DNA from 4 places in the Ensifer canadensis genome. Region 1 is predicted to be linked to each of the others. Evidence: predicted binding sites of a transcription regulator. Region 1 holds the regulator's gene; each other region holds the start of a gene.
The links. The regulator LexA, encoded in region 1, represses DNA repair genes until DNA is damaged. The targets are predictions, from matches to a motif close to TGTTCNNNNTGTGTTCNG.
Positions count from the first base shown of each region.

Region 2: a site for LexA is predicted at 2,522-2,539, ahead of J3R84_RS10935 (ATP-dependent helicase). Genes of this name have one in related genera too.
Region 3: a site for LexA is predicted at 2,655-2,672, ahead of J3R84_RS11280 (ribonuclease T2). Genes of this name have one in related genera too.
Region 4: a site for LexA is predicted at 2,297-2,314, ahead of ruvC (crossover junction endodeoxyribonuclease RuvC). Genes of this name have one in related genera too.

Region 1 covers NZ_CP083370.1:1,454,588-1,460,018, forward strand. Annotated here, with positions in the region: gene J3R84_RS07185 (hypothetical protein) at 340-486, shown strand; gene J3R84_RS07190 (hypothetical protein) at 1,129-1,461, shown strand; gene lexA (transcriptional repressor LexA) at 1,681-2,397, opposite strand; gene J3R84_RS07200 (hypothetical protein) at 2,578-2,817, shown strand; gene J3R84_RS07205 (hypothetical protein) at 2,876-3,163, opposite strand; gene J3R84_RS07210 (hypothetical protein) at 3,661-3,804, opposite strand; gene J3R84_RS07215 (IS110 family RNA-guided transposase) at 4,074-5,141, opposite strand.
Region 2 covers NZ_CP083370.1:2,231,466-2,236,896, reverse strand. Annotated here, with positions in the region: gene J3R84_RS10935 (ATP-dependent helicase) at 35-2,479, opposite strand; gene J3R84_RS10930 (carboxymuconolactone decarboxylase family protein) at 2,615-3,019, opposite strand; gene J3R84_RS10925 (cyclase family protein) at 3,153-3,974, opposite strand; gene J3R84_RS10920 (efflux RND transporter periplasmic adaptor subunit) at 4,291-5,431, shown strand, end outside.
Region 3 covers NZ_CP083370.1:2,310,257-2,315,687, forward strand. Annotated here, with positions in the region: gene ettA (energy-dependent translational throttle protein EttA) at 94-1,743, opposite strand; gene J3R84_RS11280 (ribonuclease T2) at 1,862-2,608, opposite strand; gene J3R84_RS11285 (alpha/beta fold hydrolase) at 2,826-3,809, shown strand; gene J3R84_RS11290 (DMT family transporter) at 3,822-4,775, shown strand; gene J3R84_RS11295 (thiamine pyrophosphate-binding protein) at 4,821-5,431, shown strand, end outside.
Region 4 covers NZ_CP083370.1:3,009,974-3,015,404, reverse strand. Annotated here, with positions in the region: gene J3R84_RS14790 (YebC/PmpR family DNA-binding transcriptional regulator) at 1-351, shown strand, start outside; gene J3R84_RS14785 (HAD hydrolase-like protein) at 544-1,179, shown strand; gene J3R84_RS14780 (LLM class flavin-dependent oxidoreductase) at 1,184-2,185, opposite strand; gene ruvC (crossover junction endodeoxyribonuclease RuvC) at 2,358-2,870, shown strand; gene ruvA (Holliday junction branch migration protein RuvA) at 2,943-3,560, shown strand; gene ruvB (Holliday junction branch migration DNA helicase RuvB) at 3,648-4,688, shown strand; gene J3R84_RS14760 (metallophosphoesterase) at 4,689-5,431, shown strand, end outside.

The sequences.
Region 1 (5,431 bases):
GGACCGCACTCCCGTTGAGGCCGTTCGTTGTAGGGCCATCAGCCGATTGGGCTCAGGCGCGGGGTACGAGGCGTCTCGTCGCGCATCGGGCACATATTCAGACCAAGTGCCCGATACGTGCGCCAGCACGCTTTCGTGCTCCACGTCGGGGACGTTCCGCGGCCCGAGCCGATGCGTCGCAAGAGCGCTCGGCCAACGGATCGTGCGGAGAAAAAGCCTACGGCCGTTCGCATCCGTCCTGCATCATCCGCGCGAGGAGCGAACAGTCCGCGTCGCACCGTTGCCTTTCTTGGGTACGAACCTAGTTACCCATACCGTACCCAAGCGAGGAATTGCTGAATGAACCGTAATGGGCTCTATCTGATCATTGCCATGCTCGCCGTCGCCGTCATTGGTCTCGGCGCCTATGTCTACCGCGAGGAAACAAAACCGACCGGCGTAGAGATCAAGATTGGCCAGGACGGGGTTTCCGTTCAGGAGAATTGAGCGCCATCGGCCACACGCTCAACAGGTTTGGCAGCGGCGAATGCCGCTGGCGGTCGACGCCCCACGCGAGGTTCAAGGCGAACGCAGATCCGAAGGCGGTCGAAATACCGGCCATCGGTGGCGTAAGCGGCCGCGTGCTCGTTGCGAGCGTCAACGAAAGTGTGACGTAGATAGGGCGGCGAGCGCGTGATTCAGCCCCTCGCACGATGAAAGCAACAAGTCACCCAGCGCCTGCGCGATTGGCTAAAGCGGTTCTCCGTCAATAGCAGCCCGATTGTCGAATGTGAAACGCTGTGCGTGCCTGCGCAAAGGACATGCTGCCGGCACGCAGGTACGGTTTTCGGGGGGCAAGGAACATGGGCCAATGCGGCGCGTCCAACACGCGCAGCGAGGCTGCCCGCATCGCAGCCAACCACTGTTTTCAAAGCGCAATTCGACCGGGCTGCGCTTGCCCGCCAGTTTGCGAACGTCCGCAGTCGCCAACGACATGGCCTTGCGAGGACGCGCCCCGAAATGGTGATTCGGTCACTATTGTCAGTGCTGAAAATATTGTCTCTAGACAGAACTGGGAATGAATATCCCAACAGCGCGACCCGTATAGGTAGTGTCAAACAAAGCCAACAATGGAGGAAAAGACATAAAATGAAATATAAGATCGCCCTGACTGCTCTTGCCATTCTTGCCGTAACGACGGCCACCGCAAGCGCTGAGGATCTCGTCTTTCAGCTTAAGAACAAGACGAATGCCGTTTTGACGAACTTCTACACATCGCCGGTCGGTGTTGATCAGTGGGAAGACGACGTCTTCGGGCGGCAGGTGCTTAATCCGGGCGAAAGCATGGAAATTACCATCGCCGACGGACGTGATGTCTGCAAATACGACATGCGCTTTGAATTCGAAGAAGGTTCCGGTCTCGACACGACTGAAGACAAGCAGGATCTCTGCGAGTTGGGCGAGTACTCGATTCACGAGTAAAATCCGTCGAGCGTGAAAAACACTCGATCCGAAAATCTCCGTCTCGCTACCCTATGTGGCGAGACGTTGAAGTAAGAGAGCGGCTGGCCGGCATGAAGGCGGCTAGAGCGTTTCCGGTTTAAACGGAGTCACTAGGCGCTCTATCTATTTGTTTTTACGCATTTCCTGGCGGAAAACCGCTCCGCACTTTTCCTCGAATTGCGCTGGCGTGAGACGGGCTTAGTGGTAGCGGCGGATCAAGCCGACGAGCTTGCCCTGAATCTTGACCCGGTCAGGCCCGAAGATGCGCGTCTCATAGGCCGGGTTGGCGGCCTCTAGAGCAATTGAAGCGCCCTTGCGCCGGAAGCGTTTCAACGTTGCTTCCTCGTCATCGACTAGTGCCACGATGATATCGCCGGGATTGGCCGTGGTGGCATTGCGGATGATCACCGTATCGCCATCGAAAATGCCGGCCTCGATCATCGAATCACCCTTCACTTCAAGGGCGTAGTGCTCGCCGCTGCCGATCATATCGAGCGGCACGGTAATGTCGTGGGTGTTGTTCTGTATCGCCGAGATCGGCACGCCGGCGGCAATGCGGCCCATCACTGGAACCGACACGGAGCTGTTGTCGGCAACCGGCAGCGTTTTCGCCGCGGGGGCAGGGGCGGGCGGTTTGCCAAGGCTACCCTCGATGACGCTCGGCGAAAACCCGCGACGGGGCTGCGCGCTCGCAGCATAGGCTTCCGGCAGTTTGATGACTTCGAGCGCTCGGGCGCGGTTGGGAAGCCGGCGTATGAAGCCGCGTTCCTCGAGCGCTGTGATCAGCCGGTGAATGCCCGACTTGGATGCCAGGTCGAGTGCATCCTTCATCTCGTCGAAGGACGGCGGTACACCGGACTCCTTCATTCGTTCATGGATGAAAAGAAGCAATTCCTGTTGCTTGCGGGTCAGCATGGCAAGTCGCTCCAGAGGCGTGAAACAAATCAAGAACAGACACTATCTGTTCCATATGTGTTCCGCAAGTGCCTAAAATTCTGTGAATGTTGGTTCAATCAAGCGCAGATTGACCAACTCGTCGCTGCACGCGCCGCGCGAGGCTGATATGCCTCCTTCCGTTTATGGAATGAGGGTTTAATGACGAAGCTGATTCAAATCTTGCTGACCATCGTTGTCGCCGCGACCGCGATCCTTGGGTTTCGCTGGTATCAATACGTGGATAACAAGCAGAGCCCGTTTGACGAAGTTGGTATCGCGTTGAATGCGGCGATGCCCGGGCCGCTCAATCAATGGGGTTGTGACCGGCTGAAGCTGACATTTGGCAACGGACACCCGCCGCACGGTTGCGCCGCGGCCGATGGGACGCAGTGGAAATAGCCTGCCATCAAGGGATCAGCAGAAATATCGATGGGCGATCTGCTAGAGGAGGCCTGAATCAGGCCGGCTGCGTCGCGGAGCAGGCGTCCTCGAATTCCTTGACGGTTTCCGCGGAGTTGTCCTCCGGCAGCACAGCGTCGGCCGCTTCGGTCGCGACCGGCGTGTCGCCTTGATAGACGAAGGACTGGATGTAGTAGGCGATCGTTCCCTTCCAAACGTTCCGGCCGTCTATCTGCTGGCAGGGCACGGCCGTTTCGAAGTCGGCTTGCAGGTCGTCGACCGTGGCAGCGCTGAGGGCGATGTTAGGCGATGCGATAATCGAGGCGATAAGCAAGGCTGCAAGCACGGTGAACGTCCACTAGATCAGAGGTGGCGGCGATGGTTTGGTTAACGATGTGAACCGTGCTTTCGTTCCGAAGTCCAGCAAGCATGCCGGGCACTGTGCCGTGTTCAACAGTTCTTTGCGAAAGGCGAGCACTGGTGCTCAAGCTGTGGCAATGAAGGCACAAAGATTGGCGTGAGGTGCGTTGGCGTTTTCGATTTTCCGGCGCCCGCCTCAAAGCGTGGCGCTGGCAGCTGATCAACAATACCCGCCGCAAATGCTTCCGATGATGTTGGACGCCGTAATGGAGTGCGAGTGGCCAGCGGCATCCGCCTGTAGCGATCTTCGCATCTCCAGCCAAATACATACGACGTTCAAACGCGCTACGAAACCGGCATCTGACCGCGGGTGCTCGACCAGTCGCGCCGGGATGTCGCGGAGACGTTGCGCACCCCAGTTCGACTGGCCACTGACGGATATCTCTCTCGTGTCGTTAGTTCGAGAGGTTAAAGCCGACCGTCTTACTTCTTGTCTTTCTTGCCCAGGGAGAAACTGCTGCCGGCCAGCTTCACCTGTGAGCCTTCCGTCACAACGGCGGCTTTGACAGTCTTGTCCTTCTTTGGCTTTCTAACCTCGCGGTTACTTCGCACTTGACCTTTTGCCATGATCGTCTCCAATGAAAGAACACAAGGGGCGAAACGCCTTCGATTGGCGGCTTTTCCTTGGGTTCGGTTGGTTATTGATCGGCATTTTCGCCGATCGGCTAAATCTCTTCCTTCCGCGCGACAGGCATCTGCCGTTCGGTTCTTGAACCAGTCTCCAATGCGTGACCCTGATGCCGTGCTGGCTTCGGTCACAGAGTGGCGTTCGGCTCCCGGCTTCCCATTCTCCTTGAGGAGCGCAGCCCAGTCCTGCCGGGCTCGCTAGACGACAATCAGGACAGCCGGGATATCGTCGACGCGCCTTCCGTGGTGCTGGTGCCGCGCGGCTCGTAAGCGCGCTGGTCACGCAGGATCTGGAAGGCGATCGTCAAAAGCTTGCGCGCGATCGCCACACGCGCCTTGTTGGTTCCTCTGATCTTCAGATGCTCGTACTGGTCATGAAGTTGCGCATCGCTGGCGATGGCGGGGGTGACGGCTTCGACGAAAGCCCAGCGCAGCCACTTGTTGCCCTGCTTGATGATCTTGCCGTGAAAGGTCTTGCCGCCGGAGGAATAGGTCGAGGGCACCAGTCCGGCATAGGCGGCGAGCTTCTTCGGATTGCGAAAGCGGGATACATCGTCAATCTCCGCGTCGATCAGCCGGGCGAAGAACTCGCCGATGCCGGGGATCGTCTTCAACAGCTTGACGTTGGCATTGGCCTTGGTCATCGCCCGGATCGTTGCTTCCGACTGCTTGATCCGCACGTCAATGTCGCCGATGAAGGCGAGGCCACGGTCGATCTGGATGCGGTCGATCTCCGAGACGTTGACTTGCGCCAGCTGGACGCGGCCGGCCTTGCCAAACAGATCCCCGAGCTTCTTCAGCTGTGCCGTCTGCTCCGGATAGCGATCAAACACCGTGACAATGCGGTTCTTCGTCATCGTGCGCAGCCGCACGTAAAACATCCGCTCGCGCAGGGCGACGCGCAGGTCTCTTGCTCGTTCGCTGGGCGCCCAGGCCTCCGGCACCAGGTCGGCCCTGAGCAGATGCGCGAGCACCGTCGCATCGATCTTGTCGGTCTTGATCTTGGCGTCGGCAATCGCCTTGACCTTCAAAGGATGGGCGAGAACGACATCATCGCAAATGTCGTCGAGCCAGTCGTACATCACCATCCAGTTGCGCGTCGCCTCGACCACGGCATGCGAGTTCTCGCGGTAGCGTTCGAGAAACCCACCGAGCGACTGGCGATCGTTCTTCACCCGGCCCGATCTGAGCGTCTTGCCGCTGCTGTCCTGCACCACCAGATGACTATAGGATTTGTGGTAGTCGACGCCGATATGGTAATCATAAGAGGCAGTCATGCTTCCAACTCCCTTGTTGAGATCTTCGAAACCCCAATAAGGTAAGCCGAAAGGCCGGAAGCGTGACTGTCCCTCGATCATCACCTGCATCTCAATGGTCCGTTCTCTCCTGGGACGCGGCTGCTTTCATGCCACCTCCTTGGAAGGTGTGCCGGGGAACCCTGCATGGGCGCCGAATGCCGGCAAACCAGCCTGCATTGATACCGCCGTAAGTCAATGACGGTGCCGGTGGATCACTGTTTTGCCGGCGTTGCGTCGCGCATTCGTGCCCGGTGTCCGGGCACTGCGAT
Region 2 (5,431 bases), 780 kb from region 1:
CACCTGATGTGCCAGCCTAGCAGACTCGTTGCGCTCACGCTTTCTCGACAAATCCATCCAGCACGCGCTTCTGCCCGGCCTTGTCGAAGTCGATCGTCAGCTTGTTGCCTTCGATCGCTGAAATGTTGCCGTTGCCGAACTTCATGTGGAAGACGCGGTCGCCGACGGTGAAGCGCGAGGGCTCGGTGCTGGTGGATTTCGCCACCAGTTCGCCATCGATGGTGCGGCTGCGCGGGCCGCTTTCGCCGTAGCCGATGCGCTCGACGGCGTGGCCGGAGCGCGAGCCCCAGTTGTCGCGCGTCGCATCCGAGCGGTTCTGCTGGGCGCGCTTCCAGCCGGGGGTGGAGTAGTTGTTCTGGAAGGGATCGGCCTTGTCGAAGCGCGACTGGCCATAGCCGCCGCGGCCGTACCCGCCATAGGACTGCTCGGTCTCGGCCACCTCCACATGGGTATTCGGCAACTCGTCGAGGAAGCGCGAGGGCAGGGTGGACTGCCACAGCCCGTGGATGCGGCGGTTGGAGACGAACCAGATGTGGCAGCGGTGCTTTGCCCGGGTGATGCCGACATAGGCAAGACGGCGTTCTTCCTCGAGGCCGGAGCGGCCGCCCTCGTCAAGCGCGCGCTGGTGCGGAAACAGGCCTTCCTCCCAGCCGGGCAGGAACACGGTGTCGAACTCCAGCCCCTTGGCCGAATGCAGCGTCATGATCGAGACGGCATCGAGGTTTTCGTTCTGCTCGGCGTCCATCACCAGCGCGACGTGTTCGAGGAAGCCGCGCAGGCTCTCGAAGGCTTCCATCGAGCGGATCAGTTCCTTGAGGTTTTCGAGCCGGCCCGGCGCTTCGGCCGATTTGTCGTTCTGCCACATAGCCGTGTAGCCGCTCTCGTCGAGGATCTGCTCGGCAAGTTCGGTGTGCGGCGTGGTTTCGAGCAGGCTCTGCCAGCGGCGGAAATCGGCGACGACATCGAACAGCCCCTTGCGGGCCTTGGCCTTCAGTTCGTCGGTCTCGATGATGTCAGTCGCAGCCGCAAGCATCGGCACGTCGCGGGCGCGGGCATAGTCGTGCAGGGTGCGAATGGTGGTGTCGCCAAGGCCGCGCTTCGGCGTGTTGACGATGCGCTCGAAGGCAAGGTCGTCGGCCGGCTGGCAGACGAGCCGGAAATAGGCCATGGCGTCGCGGATCTCGAGCCGCTCGTAAAAGCGCGGGCCGCCGATGACGCGGTAGTTCAGGCCGAGCGTGACGAAGCGGTCTTCGAATTCGCGCATCTGGAACGAGGCGCGCACCAGGATCGCCATGTCGTTGAGCTTGTGGCTCTTGCGCTGCAGTTGTTCGATTTCCTCGCCGACGGCGCGGGCTTCCTCTTCGGAGTCCCAGGCGGCGTGCACCTGCACCTTCTCGTCATCCGGGTCGGTGCGTTCGGTAAACAGCGTCTTGCCGAGGCGCCCCTCGTTGTGGGCGATCAGATGCGCGGCGGCGCCGAGAATATGCTCGGTCGAGCGGTAGTTGCGCTCGAGCTTGATGACCTTGGCGCCGGGGAAATCCTTTTCGAAGCGCAGGATGTTGTCCACTTCCGCGCCGCGCCAGCCATAGATCGACTGGTCGTCGTCGCCGACGCAGCAAACGTTCTGCGGCACGCCCTTGGCGCGCTGCGCCAGAAGCCGCAGCCACATGTACTGCGCGGTGTTGGTGTCCTGATATTCGTCGACGAGGATGTAGCGGAACTTGTCGTGGTATTCCTTCAGCACATCCGGATTGCTGCGGAACATGCGGATCGGGTGCAGCAGCAGATCGCCGAAGTCGCAGGCGTTCAGCGTGCGCAGCCGGTTCTGGTAGGCGGCGTAGAGCTCGCGGCCCTTGCCGTTGGCAAAGGCGCGGGCATCGCCCTCGGGGATCTGCGCCGGGTCGAGGTCCTTGTTCTTCCAGCCGTCGATCATGCCGGCGAACTGCTTGGCCGGCCAGCGCTTGTCGTCGAGGCCCTCGGCCTGGATGATCTGCTTGATCAATCTGACGACGTCGTCGGTGTCGAGAATGGTGAAGTCGGAGCGCAGGCCCACCAGCTCGGCGTGGCGGCGCAACAGCTTGACGCCGATCGAGTGGAAGGTGCCGAGCCAGGGCATGCCCTCGACCGCATGGCCGACGAGCACGCCGACGCGCTCCTTCATCTCGCGCGCCGCCTTGTTGGTGAAGGTCACCGCAAGGATCTGCGAGGGGAAGGCGCGGCCGGTGGAAAGAATATGGGCGATGCGGGTGGTGAGAACCCGGGTCTTGCCGGTGCCGGCGCCGGCGAGAACCAGCACCGGGCCATCCAGAGATTCGACCGCTTCGGCCTGTTCCGGATTGAGGCCGGAGAGATAATCCGGGCGCTGCTGGCGGTCGCGGGCAGCCATGGCGCGCGCGGCGATGCCGCCCGTTGCTGGCGGCTGCTTGCGCGGGGCCGGCTCTTCGTCGAAGAAGGGAATGTCGTCGAAACCACTCATCATGCGGCTCAATGTAGTGATTCGGAGGCGAAAGGCCAGAAAGGATGTTCTTCTTTTATTCCGTTTTCTGCGCCACCCGCACCAAGCCTGTGGAAAGACAGGCGATTTCGAAGCCGCTTATTCTCGCGCTCACCGCCGTCAGGCCGTCCTGTCGAAGGCAGCGTCCACCGGCACCTGCAAGGCGGTCGCCAGCTGGTTGGTTCTGGCGGCAAGTGAGATCACGCGCAAGAGATCGGCATGTTCGGCGTCGCTCATGCCCTTGGCTCTCGCGGCAGCCGTATGCGAATGGGCGCAGTAGCCGCAGCCATTGCTGACGGAAACGGCGATGTAGAGCATTTCCTTGACCAGCGGATCGAGCGCGGAGGGCGTTGCCATCACCGCCTTGACGTCGCGCCAGGTCTGCTCCAGCAGGTCGGCATCGAAGGCGAGCCACAGCCACATATTGTTGATGAAATCCGATTTGCGGGTGGCGCGAATGTCGTCGAACACGGCTTTTACGCGCGCGTCGGATTCCGGATCGGCAGGCGGGGCGATGGTGCTCATGACGTCTCCTGGTCATAGGGTCAATCGGGGGGGCGTCCGGCGGCGGACGCCGCCGGATCGGCAGGTTGGTATCCCTCTTTGCTTGTACGCATTTCCTCACGGAAAACCGCTTCGCATTTTTCCTGGGTATGCTCTAGACGAGCGCAAACACGCGCGCCGGACCGCCGGTGCCGCCGCGGTGTTTGGGCGCGCCAAGCACGAGGGTCGCGCCCTTGACGGGCACCTTGTCGAGGTTGGCGGCCGCCTCCAGTCCCCAGCGGCCTTCCGGCAGCCAGGCATAGTGGGTGGCGAAATCAGGCGAGGGGCCATGGTCGAGCGAAAGCGTGTCGACGGCGATGCCGGCCGCCTTGGTCTCGTCGAGCAGGTATTTCGCCGCCTCGGCGTGGAAACCGGGAAAGTGCATCTTGCCGTTTGCATCGGCATTGCGGAACTTGTCAGTGCCAAGGTGCGCTCCCCAACCGGAAAGCATGGCGACGCAGGCGTTTTCCGGAATGTCGCCATTGGCGGCGACCCAGGCCTTGATGTCGTCGGGTGTTATTTGCGCATCGGCATCGGCGGACGCCTTCTCGCGGATGTCGACGACGCAGAGTGGCACGACGAGCTTTTCAACCGGCAGCTCGGCGACCGACAGACCATCGGCGGAGAAATGCAGCGGCGCGTCGACATGGGTGCCGGTGTGTTCGTTCACCCGGAGCTCGAACAGGTTGAACTTGTCCTTGGCGTAGCTGAACTTTTGCTCGCGGAAGAACTGCTGCTGGCCGAAGAAGGTCGGGAACTCCTCGTAGAGTTCGTGGGTGAGGTCGGTGACGCCGGTGTGTCCCTGGGCGAGCGCCGGCGGGGCGATACCGGCGCTCGCGGCGGCGATGCCCGCTGTGCCGACGGCTGCTGCCTTGAAGAAGCTGCGGCGGGACAACATTTTCTGCTTTACGGATTCCACGACGCACGCATCGCACATGTCTTTGCTTCCCTCTCAAGAAGCGGTCGAAACCTGATGGCAATGGCTGCCAGCGGTTGCAGGATACCTCAGAGGAAATCGCTGTAAACGGTCTTTGTCCCGTGCGTTTTGATGGAATGACACGGCGATCGCGATTGCCGGCGCACGATGGCGCTGATGTCATCATGCCGCCAACAAATACGCTTTTATTACAATTGCGTAATGATGGCATTCCGCCGTTGCCCACAAAGGTGCGAACAACGATACTCTGGGCAAATCGGAACGTTCCGCCGGCGCGTGCCGCGCAGGAGCGCGTTTTGCATATTTGGAGACATGAATGCGGGTTTGGAAACAGCTGGCGGTGAGCGCCGTTGTGCTTTTGGTGGGTGCCGGCGTCTGGGTGCGGTTCGTGCCCGGAGCAGGCGAAACGCTGGCCGCGATCGGTGTCTCGCATCCGCTGATCGATGCCATCTCCAAGCAGAGCGGTGCCGCTGGGGGCGAGGGCGGCCAAGGCAGCGGCGGACGCAGGCAGGGCGGCAACGACGCCATCCTCGTCATGGTTCGCCCTTCGGCAACGTCTGTCGTCAATGACCGGCTGAACGCGATCGGCAACGGCGAGGCGATCCACTCCGTCACCGTGACGCCGACGGCCACCGGCAACCTCACCGAAATTCTCGTGCGCTCCGGCGAAAAGGTGGCGCAGGGGCAGGTGATCGCCAAGCTCGATAGCGACGACCAGAAGATTGCTGCCGACCAGGCGCGGCTGACGCGCGACAGTGCCCGCGAAAAACTGGAGCGCTATCGCAACCTCAGCACAGCGCGCGCGGTGACCGCCGTCGACGTGCGCGACGCCGAAATCGCCATGCAGGCCGCGGAGCTTGCGCTCAAGACCGCCGAGCTCGACCTCAAGCGCCGCGATATCGTTGCGCCGTCGCAGGGCGTTGTCGGCATCATCACCGTCAATGTCGGCGACTACGTCACCACGACGACGCCGATCGCCGTGGTCGACGACCGCTCGGAAATCCTCGTCGACTTCTGGGTGCCGGAGCGTTTTGCGAGCAAGATCGTCGTCGGCCAGCCGGTGACAGCGCACGCCATTGCCCAGCCGGGCAGCCAACTCGAGGGCGTCATTCACGCCATCGACAACCGCCTGGACCAGGCAAGCCGGACGCTGCGCGTGCGGGCGCGGCTGGAAAATCCTGACGACACGTTGCGGGCGGGCATGTCCTTCTCGGTGACCATGGCATTCGATGGCGACACCTATCCGACCGTCGATCCGCTCGCGATCCAGTGGAGCTCCGAAGGCTCCTATGTCTGGCGTGTCAGCGCCGACAAGAGCGAGCGGGTTCCGGTCAAGATCATCCAGCGCAACCCCGACAAGGTGCTGGTTGATGCGGCCTTGAGCGAAGGCGACGAAGTCGTCACCGAAGGTGTGCAGCGGCTGCGCGACGGCGGCGACGTGCGCATTGCCGGGCGCG
Region 3 (5,431 bases), 860 kb from region 1:
AGCTTACGGCGCAGCAAGCGAATCCTGGAAATCGCTACGCTTTGAGCGGGGCGCACGTCGCGCAAGCCGAGGCTCACGCGACGTGCCAGAGTGTTAGCGCGTCAGGCGCTTGTAGGTGACGCGCTTCGGGTTGACCGAATCCGGGCCGAGGCGACGGATCTTGTCCTTCTCGTAGTCTTCGAAGTTGCCTTCGAACCATTCGACCTGGCTGTCTCCTTCGAAGGAGAGGATGTGGGTCGCCAGACGGTCGAGGAACATGCGATCGTGGCTGATGATAACGGCGCAACCGGCGAAGTTTTCCAGCGCGATTTCAAGTGCCGCCAGCGTCTCGGTGTCGAGGTCGTTGGTCGGTTCGTCGAGCAGCAGCACGTTGCCGCCGTTCTTCAGCATCTTGGCGAGGTGAACGCGGTTGCGCTGACCACCCGAAAGATTGCCGACCTTCTGCTGCTGGTCGCCGCCCTTGAAGTTGAAGGTCGAGCAATAGGCGCGCGAGTTCATCTCGTATTTGCCGAGCTTGATGACTTCGGCACCACCGGAGATTTCTTCCCAGACGGTCTTGTTGCCGTCGAGCGCGTCGCGGCTCTGGTCGACATAGCCGAGGTGCACGGTTTCGCCGATACGGATCGAGCCGCTGTCGGGCTGTTCCTGGCCGGTGATCATGCGGAAGAGCGTCGTCTTACCGGCACCGTTCGGGCCGATGATGCCGACGATGCCGCCCGGCGGCAGCTTCAGCGACAGGCCGTCGATGAGTAGGCGGTCGCCGTACCCCTTGGTGACGCCGTCCATTTCAATGACCACCTGGCCGAGACGCTCGCCGACCGGGATGATGATCTGCGCGTCGCCCGGACGCTGGTTTTCAGCGGCGTTGACCAGTTCGTCGTAGGAGCGGATACGCGCCTTGGACTTGGCCTGACGGGCCTTCGGGCTGGATGCGATCCATTCCTGCTCGCGGGCGATCGCCTTCTGGCGGGAAGCCTCTTCGCGGCCTTCCTGCTGCATGCGCTTGGCCTTGGCGATGAGGTAGGCCGAATAGTTGCCCTCGTAGGGAATGCTGCGGCCGCGGTCGAGTTCGAGGATCCAGCCGGTGACGTTGTCGAGGAAGTAGCGGTCGTGGGTGATCATCAGCACGGCGCCGGGATATTCGCGCAGGTGCTTTTCGAGCCAGGCGATCGTCTCGGCGTCGAGGTGGTTGGTCGGTTCGTCGAGCAGCAGCAGGTCCGGCTGCGACAGAAGCAGCTTGCAGAGCGCAATACGGCGCTTTTCACCGCCCGAAAGACTTGTGACGTCTGCATCACCCGGCGGGCAGCGCAGCGCTTCCATGGCCATTTCGACCTGGCTCTCGAGATCCCACAGGTTCTGGCTGTCGATGATGTCCTGAAGCTTTGCGCCCTCTTCCGCCGTCTCGTCGGAATAGTTCATCATCAGCTCGTTGTAGCGCTCGACGATCGCCGTCTTGGCGGCAACGCCTTCCATGGCGTTTTCGAGCACGGTCTTGGTCGGGTCGAGCTGCGGCTCCTGCGGCAGGTAGCCGATGGTCGCACCTTCGGCGATCCAGGCCTCGCCGGTATATTCCTTGTCGAGGCCGGCCATGATGCGCAGCACCGTCGACTTACCGGCACCATTCGGGCCGAGGATACCGATCTTCGCGTCCGGATAGAACGACAGATGAACGTTCTCCAGGACCTTCTTCGCGCCATAGGCCTTATTGAGCCCGGCCATATGATAGATGAACTGACGTGCCATAAAAGAATGCTCCGCATGGGAAGGAAATTTGCCCGCTATGTAGGCGAATTAGTGCAAAGGGGCAATCGCCAAAGGCGTTTGCCCCCGCCTATCCCATGCCGGAGCGCCTTGTCAGCCGCTATCCGCGGCCTGCCGCGTCAGCAATGCCCTTGGCACATTTGAACTCCGTCGGCCCCGCCGCCTGGATCAGCGGCGCGAGGCTGGATTTGCCCGAAACGTCTCCCGTCAAGCCGATCGTCAGGCCGGTGATGACGCTGCGTCCCGCGACCGTCTGGCAGCGCATGCGCACCCGGTCGCCGGCCCCTGCGCCGAAGCTCTGGTCGAAAGCCTGCTTGATCGCCTTCTCATCGAGTTCCGAGCCGATACGCGCCCGAAAGAGCGCGCCGACGGCGGACCGGTTGAGCTCGTCGAGCATATGCAGTTGCGTGGCGAAATAGTCGTCGACCGGTGCCGTCTGGCAGGTGCCGCTGCGCAACCATTGGTGACGATCGAGGCCGGATTGAACGCCCGGCATGGCGACCAGCAGCCGCGCCGCCGTATCATCGGCCATGGCGAGCTTCGGCAGATCGAGCCAGTCGCCCTTGCGGTCCTGGGTGCGCATCTCGGCCGCCACCCCGCAATAGCTCTTGCGCAAGGGCCAGAGCCCGTGCAGCGACAGGTTCGTGGCATCGAAACGTTCGGCCGTCTGGTTGGCGAATTCCTTGCGTTGCGGCCGCGTCTCGCAGAAGCCCGGCTGCCAGCTGACGGCAAGCACATATTCCGTGCGGCCCGAGGCGCCTTCCGCCGCGGCATCAACCTTCTCTTGCGCCAAGGCAAACGAGGATGGAGCAAGCAGCATTGCCAGCGCCATCGCAACAATTGTCATTGGACTTGATACCGCTTTACTCCAACATGCCATGACACTCTCCCGATAAAACAAAACGGGAACAAATATCGCTCAAAACGGGAAAATTGCAACTGTTAATTACAGGTCCGCGAAATCGCTTGTGACCTCATGCGTAACGATCAACAAGCAGCGATTGCCTTTCCCCTGTAAATCGATTTGATATCGGCAGAGTCTGACGATTGGTCCGGGAGAAGGCATGTTCGGGCAGGTGAGGACGCATCAGAGCCCGACAGGCGCTATCTTGAACTGGCGCCATTTTCCGGCAGCTGCCGACGCGCGTGGCATTCTTCTTGTCAGCCATGGCCTTGCCGAACATTCCGGCCGCTATGCCCGTTTTGCCGAGGCGATGGCCGGCCACGGCTTTCACGTCTATGCCCACGACCATCGCGGACATGGCGCGACGCGCGCGCCGGATGCGCCGCTGGCCATGTTCTCGAACAGCTCAGGTCTCGACAAGGTGTTTGCCGACATCAGGGCCATGCGCGCGCTCGCCACCGCCGCCCATCCGGGCGGCCTGCCGGTCATCCTCTTCGGTCACTCGATGGGCGGGCTGATCGCGCTCAACGCCGCCGAGACCGATCCAGGTCTCTACGATGCACTCGCCGTCTGGAACTCGAATTTCCGCCCTGGTATCGCCGGGCGCGGCGGCCAGTTGATCCTGAAGATCGAAAAGGCGCTCAAGGGCTCGGATGTGCCGAGCCCGCTGTTGTCGAAGCTCACTTTTGGCGCCTGGGGTCAGGCGATCAAGGATCGCAAGACCGATTCCGACTGGCTGTCGCGCGACGAGGCGGAGGTGGCCAAATATATCGCCGATCCGCTGTGCGGCTTCGACGCGACGGTGTCGCTCTGGCTGGATCTGATGCGGCTCGCCTTTGCCGGCGCACGGGCCGACCGGCTGGCGCGCCTGCCCGCCGGCCTGCCTGTTCATCTCGTCGGCGGCAGCGCCGATCCCTCGACCGAAAACGGCGGTGCCGTCCGCTGGCTCGGCGAGCGCATGAAGGCGCGCGGAATGACGGATGTATCGGTAACGATCCATGAGGGCATGCGCCACGAGACGCTCAACGAAATCGGCCGTGAGAAGGCAACAGCGGAGTTTGCGGCCTGGTGCCAATCGGCCGTCGGCAAATCTTCTGTCGGCCATTCTGTTGCCGCCAAGGCTGTGGCCGGCAAGAGGACCTGACCCGACATCATCATGGCAGACATGTCCCTCCCCAAGACCTCCAACGCCAATGACCGCATCTCCTTCGGCCTGACGCTGATGGTCCTTTCGGTGCTGTTGTCGCCGCTGATCGACATCTTCGCCAAGCTCGCGATCTCGACAGTACCGTCGGCACAGATCACCGCCGTGCGCTTCATCCTGCAGGTCGTCTTCATCCTGCCGATCGTGCTCGTGCGCGGCAGCCTGTTCGACCTCACCTGGCGCAAGACCGGGCTGCACGCGCTGCGCGGCGGCCTGCTTGTCGTCACCATGCTGTCCTTCATCACCACGCTGAAGGTAATGGAGGTGGCCGACGCCATCGCCATCTTCTTCGTCGAGCCGATCATCCTCACCATCCTCGGCAGCATCTTCCTCAAGGAGACGATCGGCTGGCGGCGCTACACCGCCTGTGCCGTCGGTTTCCTCGGCGCGCTCCTTGTCATCCAGCCAAGCATGCAGGAGGTGGGCCTGATCGCGCTGCTGCCGATCGTCGCCGCCTTCGGCCTGGCGGTGTTCCTGCTGGTGACGCGCATGGTGGCGCAGAATGAGGACCCGTGGTCGATGCAGTTCCATGCCGGCATCTGGGGCGGTCTCTTCTGTCTCGTACTGCTCTGGCTCGGCGAAGGCAGCGGATCTGGTATCTTCGACCCGGTCTGGCCCGAGGGCAACACCTGGTTCTATCTGCTCGGCGTCGGCGTCACCGCCACTATCTCCGGCGTGCTTGGGGTCTATGCCTATCGCTCCGCCCCCGCCTCGGTGCTGGCGCCGCTGCAATATCTCGAAATCGTCTCGGCGACGATCTTCGGCTGGCTCGTCTTCGGCGACCTGCCCGACGCGCTGAAATGGCTGGGCATTTCCATCATCATCGGCTCCGGCCTCTACATCATCTGGCGGGAACGCCGGGTCGACAAGACCGCGAGCATCGCTCCGGTTTCGCCGGCGATCTGAAAACAAGTGATCTGAAAACAAAAGAATGACTATCGGGAGGAAAGCATGAAAACTGGAGGTCAGCTCGTCGTCGACGCGCTCGTCGCCAATGGCGTCAAACGCATCGCCTGCGTACCGGGGGAAAGCTATCTGGCGGTGCTGGATGCGCTCTACGACACCGACATCGATGTCGTCGTCTGCCGCCAGGAGGGGGGCGCTGCAATGATGGCCGATGCCTGGGGGCGGCTCAGCGGCGAGCCCGGCATCTGCATGGTAACGCGCGGCCCCGGCGCCACCAATGCGTCGGCCGGCCTGCATGTGGCCCGGCAGGATTCGATCCCGATGATCCTGTTCATCGGCCAGGTCCAGAGCGAGGCTCGCGAGCGCGAAGCCTTCCAGGAGATCGAATATCGCCGCGCCTTCACCGAGGTCGCGAAATGGGTCGGCGAGATCGACGATCCCGCCCGCATTCCCGAATTCGTCACCCGCGCCTTCGCGGTCGCGACCTCAGGCCGGCCGGGCCCGGTCGTGCTGACGCTTCCCGAGGACATGCTTACGCGCAGCGCCGAGGCGCCAGCGGCAAAGCCCTACCAGCCGGTCGAGGGCCATCCGGGTCCGTCCCAGATCAAGCAGCTCGGCGCGCTGCTCGAAGGCGCCAAGCGCCCGATCGCCATCCT
Region 4 (5,431 bases), 1.6 Mb from region 1:
TTCGACCGTGTCGGCGAGATCACCTACAAGCTTTCGGTCGGCGACGCCGACAAGGTGATGGAAGCGGCGATCGAAGCCGGTGCCGACGACGTGACCACCGACGAGGACGGCCACACGATCATCTGCGGTTTCGAAGCGATCGGCGAAGTCTCCAAGGCTCTGGAAGACACGCTCGGCGAAGCCGAGACCGTCAATGCGATCTGGAAAGCCCAGAACACCGTGCCTGTTGACGAGGAGAAGGCGCAGTCGCTGATGAAGCTCATCGACATTCTTGAAGACGACGACGACGTGCAGAACGTCTATTCGAACTTCGAAGTGTCCGATGAGGTCATGGCGAAGCTTTCGGCCTGATCCGATTTTTTCAGGCCTACTGCATGTCTCCTTAAGTCCCATCCGATTTAGGGACAAAAACATGCAGCAATTCAAAGTGCTACAGCGACCCTTGCGCGTCCAATCGGACGCACCGCGCTGTAGACGTCTTGATCTACCCGTGTCCTAAAGGGCACGGGTTTTTCTTTGGGCGTCACCGATGGGATGTGACCGATGGCGTATGAGTTCGCGATCTTCGACTTCGACGGTACACTCGCCGATACGGCGGAGCTGTTCATGGCGGCGAGCAACCTTGCTGCCGCGCGCTTCGGGTTTCGCCAGCTCACGGTCGAGGAGTTCAAGGGGCTGCGCGCCATGGGCAGTCGCGAGATCATCGCGCATCTCGGCGTACCGATGTGGAAACTGCCGCAGATCGCCACTTTCATGCGGCAGGAAATGGCCGCCCAGGCTCGGGCCATCCAGCTTTTCCCCGGCGTTTCGGGCATGCTGACGGCGCTGAAGTCGGCTGGCATCGGCATCGCGGTCGTCAGTTCGAATGGCGAAGCGGCCGTTCGCAAGGCGCTAGGCGAGACCGCTGGCGCTATCGACCTGTTCGAATGCGGCGCCACGCTGTTCGGCAAGGCGCAGCATTTCAAGAGGGTCGTCAAGTTTGCTGGTATCGATCCTTCGCGGATGCTTGCGATCGGCGACGAGGCTCGCGACATCGAGGCAGCCCGCAAAGTACGCATTGCGGCGGGCGCCGTCGGCTGGGGTTACGCCGATCCCGCGTTTCTGAAATCGCTCGGGCCGGATCGTTTCTTCGATCGCATCGACGAGATCCTGCCGGCCTTTCGGGGCGCGAACGGCTGATCAGTCAGGCCGCCTTGGCAAGCTCCTGCTGCGCTTCGGCGAAAAGCCGAAGCGACTTGAGCCGGGCATCCATGTCGAAGATCGGCATGGAGATGATCAGTTCGTCGGCCTTGGTCTGGTCGAGGAACGTTTCGATCTTTCTGCGGATCGTCTCCGGCCCGCCGACGATGGCATAGGACATCGCATGATCGACAAAGATCTTCTCGTCCGAACTCCATAGCCCGTCCATGGATGCGACCGGTGCCGGGAACCGGCCGCGGGCGTTGCGCCGCAGGGCGACAAAGGATTGCTGCATCGACGTGAAGAGGTAGTTCGCCTCCTCGTCGGTGGCAGCTGCCACGCCCATGACGCCGACCATCACGTGCGGCTTGTCCAGCGTCTCCGAGGGCGTGAAGCGCTCGCGATAGATCTCGAGCGCCGACAGCAGCATGTCGGGCGCGAAATGCGAGGCAAAGGCAAAGGGCAAACCGAGCATGCCGGCGAGATGGGCGCTGTAGTGGCTCGATCCGAGCAGCCAGATCGGCACATTGGTGTCGGAACCCGGAACCGCGATGATCTTCTGATCCTCGGCGATGGGGCCGAGCAGTGCCTGCAGTTCGACGACGTCATTGGGGAAGTTGTTGGCGCTCGCCTCCATATTGCGGCGGAGCGCCTGGGCGGTGCGCATGTCGGTGCCCGGCGCCCGCCCAAGCCCGAGATCGATCCGGCCGGGATAAAGGGCGGCAAGTGTGCCGAACTGCTCGGCAATCACCAGCGGCGAATGGTTCGGCAACATGATACCGCCGGAGCCGACGCGGATCGTCTTCGTTCCCGCTGCGACATGGGAGATGACAATCGAGGTCGCAGCGCTGGCAATGCCCTTCATGCCGTGGTGTTCGGCCCGCCAGAACCGCTTGTAGCCGTTTTCTTCGGCCGCCTGCGCCAAGAGCCGCGAGTTTTCGAGCGATTGGGCGACGCTGCCGCCTTCGGTGATCGGGGAGAGATCGAGGACGGAGAAAGACGCCATGAGCAAGGCCCTTTATTGAGCGAAATTGATTGAATGGCTATGTAAGGTCAAAATTCCTCAATCCAAGGGTAGTGCTCGAGATTTCCGGCAGCCGCGTTTGCCTTATGTGGATGTTTTTGTTTTGTTCACTTTTTGCTGGCAGCGTCCGGACACGCAGCATAGGGTGAAATTCATGCAGACCACGATTCGCATCATCGGCATCGATCCGGGCCTCCGCCGTACCGGCTGGGGTATCATCGAAACGCTTGGCAATTCGCTGCGATTCGTTGCCTCCGGCACCGTGACCTCGGATGGCGACATGGATCTCGCTTCGCGGCTCTGCCAGCTGCATGATGGCCTGGCGGAAGTCGTGCACAGCTATCAGCCGGACGAGGCTGCGGTGGAGCAGACCTTCGTCAACAAGGATGCAACGGCGACGCTGAAGCTCGGGCAGGCGCGCGGCATCGCCATGCTGGTGCCGGCGCGCGCGGGCTTGAGGGTTGCCGAATACGCGCCGAACGCGGTCAAGAAGGCCGTCATCGGTGTCGGTCACGGTGAAAAGCAGCAGATCCACATGATGCTGAAGGTTCTGATGCCGAAGGCCGAGTTCAAGGGCAACGATGCTGCCGACGCGCTCGCGATCGCCATTTGCCACGCGCACAACCGCCTGTCGGTGACCAGCCGGCTTGCGGCCCTGATGGGGTAGTTGCGCTGCTGCCGTTAATTTCCGATGGTCGGTCCGATCATCCCGCAATCCATCCATGAGAGACGACGCCACATGATCGGCAAATTGAAGGGTACTATCGACGAAATCGGCGAGGATCATGTCGTTCTCGACGTGCATGGCGTCGGCTATGTCGCCCATTGTTCGGCGCGCACATTGTCGAAGCTGGGTTCGGCGGGGGAGGCGGCGGTGCTGTTTATCGAGACCTATGTGCGCGAGGACCAGTTGAAGCTGTTCGGCTTCCTGACGGCGCTGGAGCGTGAGTGGTTCCGGCTGTTGCAGAGCGTCCAGGGGGTGGGCTCCAAGGTTGCGCTCGCCCTCTTGTCGACGCTGACGCCGGGCGAGCTTGCAAACGCGATTGCGCTGCAGGACAAGACCTCGGTATCGCGGGCGCCGGGCGTCGGCCCGAAGGTGGCGGTGCGCATCGTCACCGAATTGAAGAACAAGGCGCCGGCGTTTGCCGGCGAAATGTCCGGCACGATCGGCCTCAAGCAGGAGCTTGGCGAGGGTGTTGCCTCGGCGCCGGTTTCAGACGCGGTGTCGGCGTTGACCAACCTCGGCTATTCCCGCGACCAGGCTGCAAATGCGGTTGCCGCGGCGCTGAAGAACGGCGGCGAGGATGCCGACAGTGCCAAGCTGATCCGGCTGGGTCTCAAGGAACTGGCGCGATGAATCCTTGCGTTGTCGTGCCGGCCGATGCAAAACGGGCATTCTCTTTGACACCACGCGCAAGCATGCCCGATCGATTGGAACGGATGGATGACTGAAGCCGCACGTCTGATAACGCCGGAAAAGCGCGGCGAAGATCTCGATGCGACCATGCGTCCGCAGTCGCTGGACGAATTCACCGGCCAGGCGGAAGCCCGCGCCAACCTGAAGATCTTCATCGAGGCGGCGAAGAACCGCGGCGAAGCGCTCGATCACGTGCTGTTCGTCGGGCCGCCCGGTCTGGGCAAGACGACGCTGGCGCAGATCATGGCCAAGGAACTGGGCGTCAACTTCCGCTCGACCTCCGGGCCTGTTATCGCCAAGGCGGGCGATCTGGCAGCGCTTCTGACCAATCTCGAAGAGCGCGACGTTCTGTTCATCGACGAAATCCACCGGCTCAACCCGGCCGTCGAGGAAATCCTTTATCCGGCGATGGAAGATTTCCAGCTCGATCTGATCATCGGCGAGGGGCCGGCGGCGCGATCGGTGAAGATCGATCTGTCGAAGTTCACGCTGGTCGCTGCAACCACCCGTCTCGGCCTGCTGACGACGCCGCTGCGCGACCGCTTCGGCATTCCGGTGCGGCTCAATTTCTACACGGTCGAGGAACTGGAATCGATCGTGCGCCGTGGCTCCCGGCTGATGGGGCTCGGCATGACCGACGACGGCGCGCGCGAGATCGCCCGCCGCGCGCGCGGCACGCCGCGCATTGCCGGTCGGCTGCTTAGGCGCGTGCGCGACTTCGCTGAAGTGGCGCGGGCCGAGGCGGTGACCAAGACGATCGCCGACGAGGCACTGACGCGGCTTCTCGTCGACAATATGGGGCTCGACCAGCTCGACCGGCGCTATCTCTTCATGATCGCCCAGAATTTCGCTGGCGGGCCTGTCGGCATCGAGACCATTGCCGCGGGGCTTTCCGAACCGCGCGATGCGATCGAAGACATCATCGAACCCTATCTGATCCAGCAGGGTTTCATCCAGCGCACGCCGCGCGGCCGCATATTGACCGCCAATGCCTGGAAACATATCGGCCTCAATCCGCCAAAAGAGGTCGAGGCGACCCAGTTTCGATTGACGCTCGAGGACGAGTAAATGATCACGCGCCGTGGGCTTCTGAAGTTTCTCGGCGGCGGGATTGCCAGCATGGCGGCGCTTGGCAGCTATGCCTTTGCCATCGAGCCGCTCGCCCGGCTGAGCGTGACGCGTTATGCGCTGACGCCGCCGGGCTGGTCGCCGGGCTTGAAGCTGCGGGTGGTGGCACTTGCCGACATCCACGCCTGTGAGCCATGGATGTCCGCCAGCCGCATCGCCTCGATCTGCCGGCAGGCCAATGCGCTTGGTGGCGATATCACCGTCCTTCTCGGCGACTATGCCGCCGGCATGAACCTTGTCACGCGTTATGTGCATTCCAGCGAATGGTCGAAGGCGCTCGCGACGCTTGAGGCGCCGCTCGGCGTGCATGCGATCATGGGCAATCACGACTGGTGGGAGGACAGGACCGCGCAGAAGAACAGCGGCGGCCTCACCTTCGGTCACAAGGCGCTCGCCGACGTCGGCATCAACGTCTACAGCAATCGCGCCATCCGCCTGGAAAAGGATGGCCTCGGCTTCTGGCTCGCCGGCCTCGAAGACCAACTCGCGTTGGTGCCGGGCAAGAAATGGATGCGCAAGCATATGCAGGGCCTCGACGATCTCGATGGCACGCTGGCACAAGTAGAAGACGACGCGCCGGTGATCCTGCTTGCCCATGAGCCGGACATCTTTCCGAAAGTGCCTTCGCGTGTCGCCTTGACGCTCTCCGGCCATACCCATGGCGGGCAGGTCCGGTTTCTCGG